One region of the Aminipila sp. genome, then DNA from elsewhere that is predicted to be linked to it. Evidence: a T-box and tRNA genes for the amino acid it is inferred to sense, from the RefSeq annotation. Region 1 holds a T-box; the other holds one or more tRNA genes.
What was found. A T-box is a leader RNA that pairs with one kind of tRNA and senses whether it is charged. The one in region 1 lies ahead of thrS (threonine--tRNA ligase), so its partner is inferred to be a tRNA-Thr.
Positions count from the first base shown of each region.

Region 1 (3,426 bases):
TTCGTAGTACGAACTGCTCTCATTTGGTTTGGTATGTTTATAAACAGTTTGGTTATGACGTTGATAGTGACGGAGGTCTAATTGTCACTCCAGCAGATATAGCCTCAAGTGATTTGTTTGAAATTGTACAGATATATGGAATTAATCCAGACTTTTAGGAGGAAAGCAGATGAAAACATTAGATGAAGTTTTAAAAGGGATAAAGGGAGCAGATGAAAAAGCTGTAGATGAAGCGCAGAAACACATGGATAGTTTAATTAAGCCTCTTGGTAGTTTGGGGAAACTTGAAACAATGGCCGTTAAAATGGCTGGTATTACAGGAAAGGTTAATAATAGCGTAGAAAAAAAGTGCTCCATCGTAATGGTAGCAGATAATGGTATATGTGCCGAAGGAGTTGCAGGAACTCCACAGGATATAACTTTAATTCAGGGAATGAATATGACAAAAGGCATCTGCGGTATGGGCGTATTATCAGCACATGCAGGAGCAGATATAAAGGTTGTTGACATAGGTATTATGTCTGATTATAACAATGATAAAGTATACAACAAAAAAATCAAATATGGTACAGACAATTTTGCTAAGGGTCCTGCTATGAGTCGTGAAGAAGCTGTGAAAGCTATAGAGGTTGGTATAGAAATGGTTGAGCTGGCTGTTTCAGAAGGATACCAGCTTATCGGTACAGGGGAAATGGGGATTGGAAACACTAGTTCAACAAGTGCCGTATTTATGACGATGACAGGAGAATCATCTGAAAATGCCGTTGGTAAAGGTGGAGGACTTACAGATGAAGCTTTAATACATAAAAAACAGGTTATAAGTGATGCCATTAAACTGAATAATCCGGATCCAAAGGATCCTATTGATGTGATTGCAAAGGTGGGAGGACTTGATATAGCCGGTATGGTGGGATGTTTCTTAGGTGCAGCATATTTTAGAGTTCCAATTGTTATTGATGGTGTAATATCAGCGCTTTCCGCTTATGTAGCAGCACAGATGAATCCCTCAGTAAAGGACTTTATTTTCTCAAGCCATAAATCAAAAGAGCCAGTTTATGATTTGATTTTTAAAGAACTTGAAATGGAGCCAATTTTGGAAATGGATATGAGATTGGGTGAGGGCACAGGATGTGCGTTAGCCTTTCATATCATATCAGCATCATGTGCTGTTATGAATAACATGGCTACATTTGATGATATAAAATATGATCAATCCTATAGAATAGACATTAGAAAATAAATAAATTTAGGGGTTGAAAAAAAGTATTCAAGTGATATAATTAAGTTTAGTTTAATATTTTTAATGCGTTGATGAGAAGAGTAGAGTGGGAGATATTTACAGAGAGAAGCCGGAGGCTGGAAAGGCTTTAATAAAAACCATTTGAAAACTACCTCGGAGTGGCCCCAATCAGGTCCGGTGATTCCGTTATAATCAAGAAGAGTGGTTTTGTAAAATCTTAGAACATATATCACAAAATAAAGGATATATTGAATAGGAGATTACTAAGCAATTAGGGTGGAACCGCGAGAACAGATAACTCGTCCCTTTCTGCAGTTTATGCAGGAGGGGATTTTTTATTGCAGAATAATCTCACCTGCTGAATCAAAAAATAATTTTTAACAGGAGGAATTAGTTAAATGAAGATTACATTAAAAGATGGCTCTTTTAAAGAGTACAGTGAATCAAAAGCTGTTATAGATATAGCAGCAGATATTAGCGAAGGACTTGCTAGAATGGCATGTGCAGGTGAAGTTAATGGTAAAGTAGTAGATTTAAGAACTGTTATTGATAAGGATTGTGAGTTAAATATTTTAACAGCAAATGACCCAAAAGGACTTGCAGCATACCGTCATACTTGCTCACATGTTCTTGCTGAAGCAGTAAAGCGACTATATCCTGAAGCAAAGCTTGCAATTGGACCTTCAATTGATACTGGATACTACTATGATTTTGAGTATGCACCGTTTTCCAGAGAAGATTTAGATAAAATTGAAGCAGAAATGAAGAAAATCATAAAAGAAGGTAATAAACTTGAAATGTTTACCATGCCAAGGACAGAAGCTATCAAATTTATGGAAGAAAAGGGAGAGCCTTACAAGGTTGAATTGATTCAGGATTTACCTGAAGATGCTGTTATTTCTTTCTATAGTCAGGGTGAATTTGTAGATTTATGTGCAGGTCCTCATCTGATGACAACAAAGCCAATTAAGGCATTTAAGCTTATTTCATCTTCTGGTGCTTACTGGAGAGGCAGCGAAAAAAACAAGATGCTTACTAGAATTTATGGTACAGCATTTACAAAGAAGGAAGAACTAAACGAATACTTGGTTTATCTTGAAGACATCAAAAAGCGTGATCACAATAAGTTAGGCCGCGAAATGGAACTATTTGCAACTGTTGACGTTATTGGACAGGGACTTCCTCTATTAATGCCAAAGGGTGCAAAGATGATTCAGACATTACAGAGATGGATTGAAGATGAAGAAGAAAGAAGAGGGTATGTTAGAACAAAGACTCCTCTTATGGCTAAGAGAGAATTATATATCATTTCGGATCACTGGGCACATTACAAAGAAGGTATGTTTGTATTAGGTGATGATGAAGATGAAAATGCAGAAGTGTTTGCACTAAGGCCTATGACATGTCCATTCCAGTACTATGTATATAAGCAGAGTCAAAAATCTTATAGAGATCTGCCTTTACGTTACGGCGAAACTTCAACTTTATTTAGAAATGAAGATTCGGGTGAAATGCACGGACTAACTCGTGTTCGTCAATTTACTATTTCAGAGGGTCATTTAATCGTTAGACCTGATCAGATAGAAGAGGAATTTAAAGCATGTGTAGACCTTGCTAAATACTGCCTGACTACTTTAGGTTTGGAAGGCGATGTAACCTACCAGATGTCAAAGTGGGATCCTAAGAATACTGAAAAGTATATGGGCACACCAGAGATGTGGGATGAAGTTCAGGATATGATGAGAAATATATTAAATCATATTGGTATAGAATTTACTGAAGCAGAAGGCGAAGCAGCCTTTTATGGTCCTAAGCTTGACATTCAGGCTAAGAATGTTTATGGCAAGGAAGATACTATGATTACTATTCAGCTTGACATGTTTCTTGCAGAACGTTTTGATATGTCTTATGTGGATAAGGATGGAGAAAAGAAAAGACCTTACATCATTCATAGAACTTCTATGGGATGTTATGAAAGAACCCTTGCATGGCTTATTGAAAAATATGCAGGTAAATTCCCAACTTGGCTTTGCCCTGAACAGGTTCGTATTCTTCCTATTTCAGAAAAATATCATGATTATGCAAAGCAGGTTAAGGAAGAACTTCAGAAGAGTGGTGTACTTGTAACTATTGATGAAAGAAGTGAAAAAATAGGTTACAAGATCCGTGAAACTAGACTTGCGAGA
Region 1 is NZ_DAMBYD010000014.1:81,143-84,568, reverse strand. It holds gene RTW14_RS16930 (hypothetical protein) at 1-158, shown strand, start outside; gene cobT (nicotinate-nucleotide--dimethylbenzimidazole phosphoribosyltransferase) at 170-1,240, shown strand; T-box leader at 1,300-1,550, shown strand; gene thrS (threonine--tRNA ligase) at 1,639-3,426, shown strand, end outside.

Region 2 (3,426 bases), on a different contig from region 1:
TATGCTTGTGGGACTGCGCCGCCCCATGATACTGCTGCCGGCATCCAGCATATCGGAAATGGACTTAAAGCTGATCCTGACCCATGAACTCATGCACCTGAAACGGAAGGATTTATGGGTGAAAGTGCTTGCGCTGATTGCGGGAACGCTGCATTGGTTTAACCCCTTCGTCCATCTTCTCTGCAAAGATGTAAGCATATGGGGCGAGTTGTCCTGCGACGAGGCGTTGGCATCCAAAATGTCACATGAGGAAAGAAAACATTATGGGGAGGCAATTTTGAACACGCTGGACAACCATTCTGGCATGAACACGGCTTTTTATTCTCCCTTATGCCAAAGCAAAAAGCACATTGAAAGGAGATTGATAAGAATGTTGAATGTTAAGAAAACGAAAAAGTATATTGCGGTTTTAGCTGTTGCAGCAATCCTGGCAATCGGCGGTACAGGATTGGCATTGGCTTCCAGTTCGACAGGGAACGACATTGGCAATGCTATCAATGTCAATGCTGATAAACAGAACGATAGCAATATCGACGCGAAATATCTGTGGCCTGTAACGGGGTATAATCGCATTACCGCTGCATATGGTAACCACATGCATCCCATAAAGAAGCAAATGATGTTTTGTAACGGGATTGAGACTCCGGCACCTGAAGGCACACCTGTACTTGCCGCCGATAAGGGAACAGTCGCCGAGATAGGAGATAATGAAACGGATGGTAATTATGTCATTTTGAATCACGGCGGCGGTATTCAGACTTTTTACTCGAAATTGTTTGGATCTGCAGAAGGACTTGCAGAGAGAGATACCGTACAGCAAGGCGATGTTATCGGCTATGTTGGCTCGACCGGCGAAGCAACAGGCCCTTTTCTACACTTTAGCCTGATTATTGACGGTGAATACGTTGACCCGGCGAGCGTTTTTGCATCGGAGGATTTGAAGTATTCACGCAACAATGATTGAGGCGACAAGGATTTGGAGGATTGATTTTTCCGCAGTGTCACGGATGGTGTATTTACCTAATAACCATTCTAATTCTGACGACTATGTGTGGGTTCCGTGAAAATGGGAGCCCACATTTTTTATGGACTACCTAATCAACTCATACGAATCAGTACGAGCAAAACTGGATACAGCAGTATCTATCTTTCTAACAATATGATTTTGCGGAACCAGAGAATTCAACGTTACCATTTGGAATTGGTCACGACCAAGTAAATCTTTCTTACCCATCATAAGGCAGGCACCTCCATGTATTGATATATATTTTTTTACCATAAATGCAAGAAAATATATGTCTCTGCGTAAAAAAAGACTGTAGGCAAAGGAGAATTTCCTTGTCTACAGTCTGAAACAGCTATTAATATAAAAATATTAATAGCTGTTTGCTTTGGAGCTGGTGAAGGGAATTACACACCTGCTTCCGCAGGTGCCGTTCTGCAGCTCCTTTTTCAGTCGCTTTGAACCACTCGCTATTCGGCAGTTTACCAAACTGCCTCCTTCACGCTCGTGCCCTTTCGGGTTCGATTCCCTCTTTCATTCTAAAAAAACTAAAATGACACCCTTATGGATGTCATTTTAGTTTTGGAGCTGGTGAAGGGAATCGAACCCCCAACCTGCGGTTTACGATACCGCTGCTCTACCATTGAGCCACACCAGCAGATATAAAAAATAGCTTTTACTATTTTCTTTTTTTCTTGAGCAATTTCCTATATATTACCATATTTTTTCTTGCAGTGCAATACACCCATTACATTCAAACTAAAAATTTCCTAAATTTTAAAAAAGTACTTTACCTGTCGTAGTAATTGTGTTATTCTTTAATTACTACGACAGACAAAGTAAAATCAAAAGGGAGGTGTGGCATTTGATTAGCAGTGATGTAATTCGTGGATACAATGATACAATCATTCTTCACCTTCTGCTAAGAAGTGATTCCTACGGCTATGAGATTTCTAAGGAAATTGAGCGACAAAGTGAGGGAAATTATACCATAAAAGAAACCACTTTGTACTCTGCCTTTTCTCGCTTGGAGAAAAATGGTTATCTAGTCTCATATCAAGGGGACGAGACATTTGGCAGAAAACGAATGTATTATAAAATCACAAATGCAGGACGTGAATATTACCACGAGAAGTGTCTTGAATGGAGTTTAACTAAAAAAGTAATTAATGTATTTACAAGGGAGGATATAGATTATGAATCAAATTAGGAATTATATAGAAGTCATGTTTTCAAGCTTGCCAAACACGCATGAAGTTGTTGAAATGAAGCTGAATATGCTTGAAAATATGGAGGAAAAATTTCAGGAATTACTAAAAGATGGAAAAAACGAAAACGAAGCAGTCGGAATTATTCTCGCAGATTTTGGCAGTATGGAAGAGCTGAAAGAAGAACTGGGAATTTCAAATATACAACTACAAGGTGTAGAATGCAACTCTTGTACTCCCGAAAACTCTTCCTTAAAAGAAGAATACTTCTCCTTTAAAAGAAGGTATGGCATTGCCCTTGCCATTGCATGTACCTTTTTTATTATTGCACCTTTTATATATGTCTTTCTGAAAGACCTTTATAAAGACAGTTCCTCTATTTCGCTTTTAATTTTCTTCTGTCTAATTGCCTGTGGTGTCGGGATATGTATTTACTACAGAACACAAGACAGCCATTACAAGGAATTACTTTATATAAACAAAAATGAAGAAACAAGAACTTCAATGCTTGTTAAATCCACTATTTTTTCCATCGCTACTGTCATTTACCTTGGCGTAGGTTTTCTGGGGAACTTATGGCATCCAACCTGGATTATATTTATTGTTGCAGCCATGATTAGCAGATTAAGCACAGCAATTATAGATGGCAGAATGTATAAATAAAGAATAAAAAGCTGACTCCTATACGATAGGCATCAGCTTTTTGCTTTGTTATAACACTATATTGAACTATTTACCATTAAACACATCATTTCCTGCTGCAAAGTAACGGATCATTTCTGAAGTAAGAGCTATTTCTTCACTGTTCACAGGGATTTTTTCACGTGAGAACCAAGTGCCTTCCGCCAGTTCGCCATCTTCAAGAGTTACGGTATTGTCACCATCTAACCTAGCGAAAAATCCTACTAATAACGAATCTGAGAAGGACCATGGCTGGCTCTTATAATAAGTTATGTCCTTCACTTTAAGACCTACCTCTTCCATAACTTCACGTTTTACAGTCCCCTCTAAAGATTCTCCAACTTCTCCAAATCCTGCAATCAGTGCATATCTTTTGTAGGGTCTGTCTGCATATCTAGTCAGCAGAAGTTTACCGCCATCCACAATTCCTACTATTATGGCAGGTGAAATCCTTGGATACTCGGTGATGTTACAGGTCTCGCAAACTAAAGACCGTTCTGTTTTGCTTTGCTGGAATGGCTTCCCGCACCTCCC
Region 2 is NZ_DAMBYD010000003.1:362,652-366,077, forward strand. It holds gene RTW14_RS05800 (M56 family metallopeptidase) at 1-964, shown strand, start outside; gene RTW14_RS05805 (hypothetical protein) at 1,091-1,237, opposite strand; tRNA gene RTW14_RS05810 (tRNA-Thr) at 1,587-1,661, opposite strand; gene RTW14_RS05815 (PadR family transcriptional regulator) at 1,869-2,213, shown strand; gene RTW14_RS05820 (permease prefix domain 1-containing protein) at 2,200-2,874, shown strand; gene nudC (NAD(+) diphosphatase) at 2,941-3,426, opposite strand, start outside.
Region 2: it has a tRNA-Thr gene. The T-box ahead of thrS (threonine--tRNA ligase) is inferred to sense a tRNA for this amino acid. The anticodon was not compared.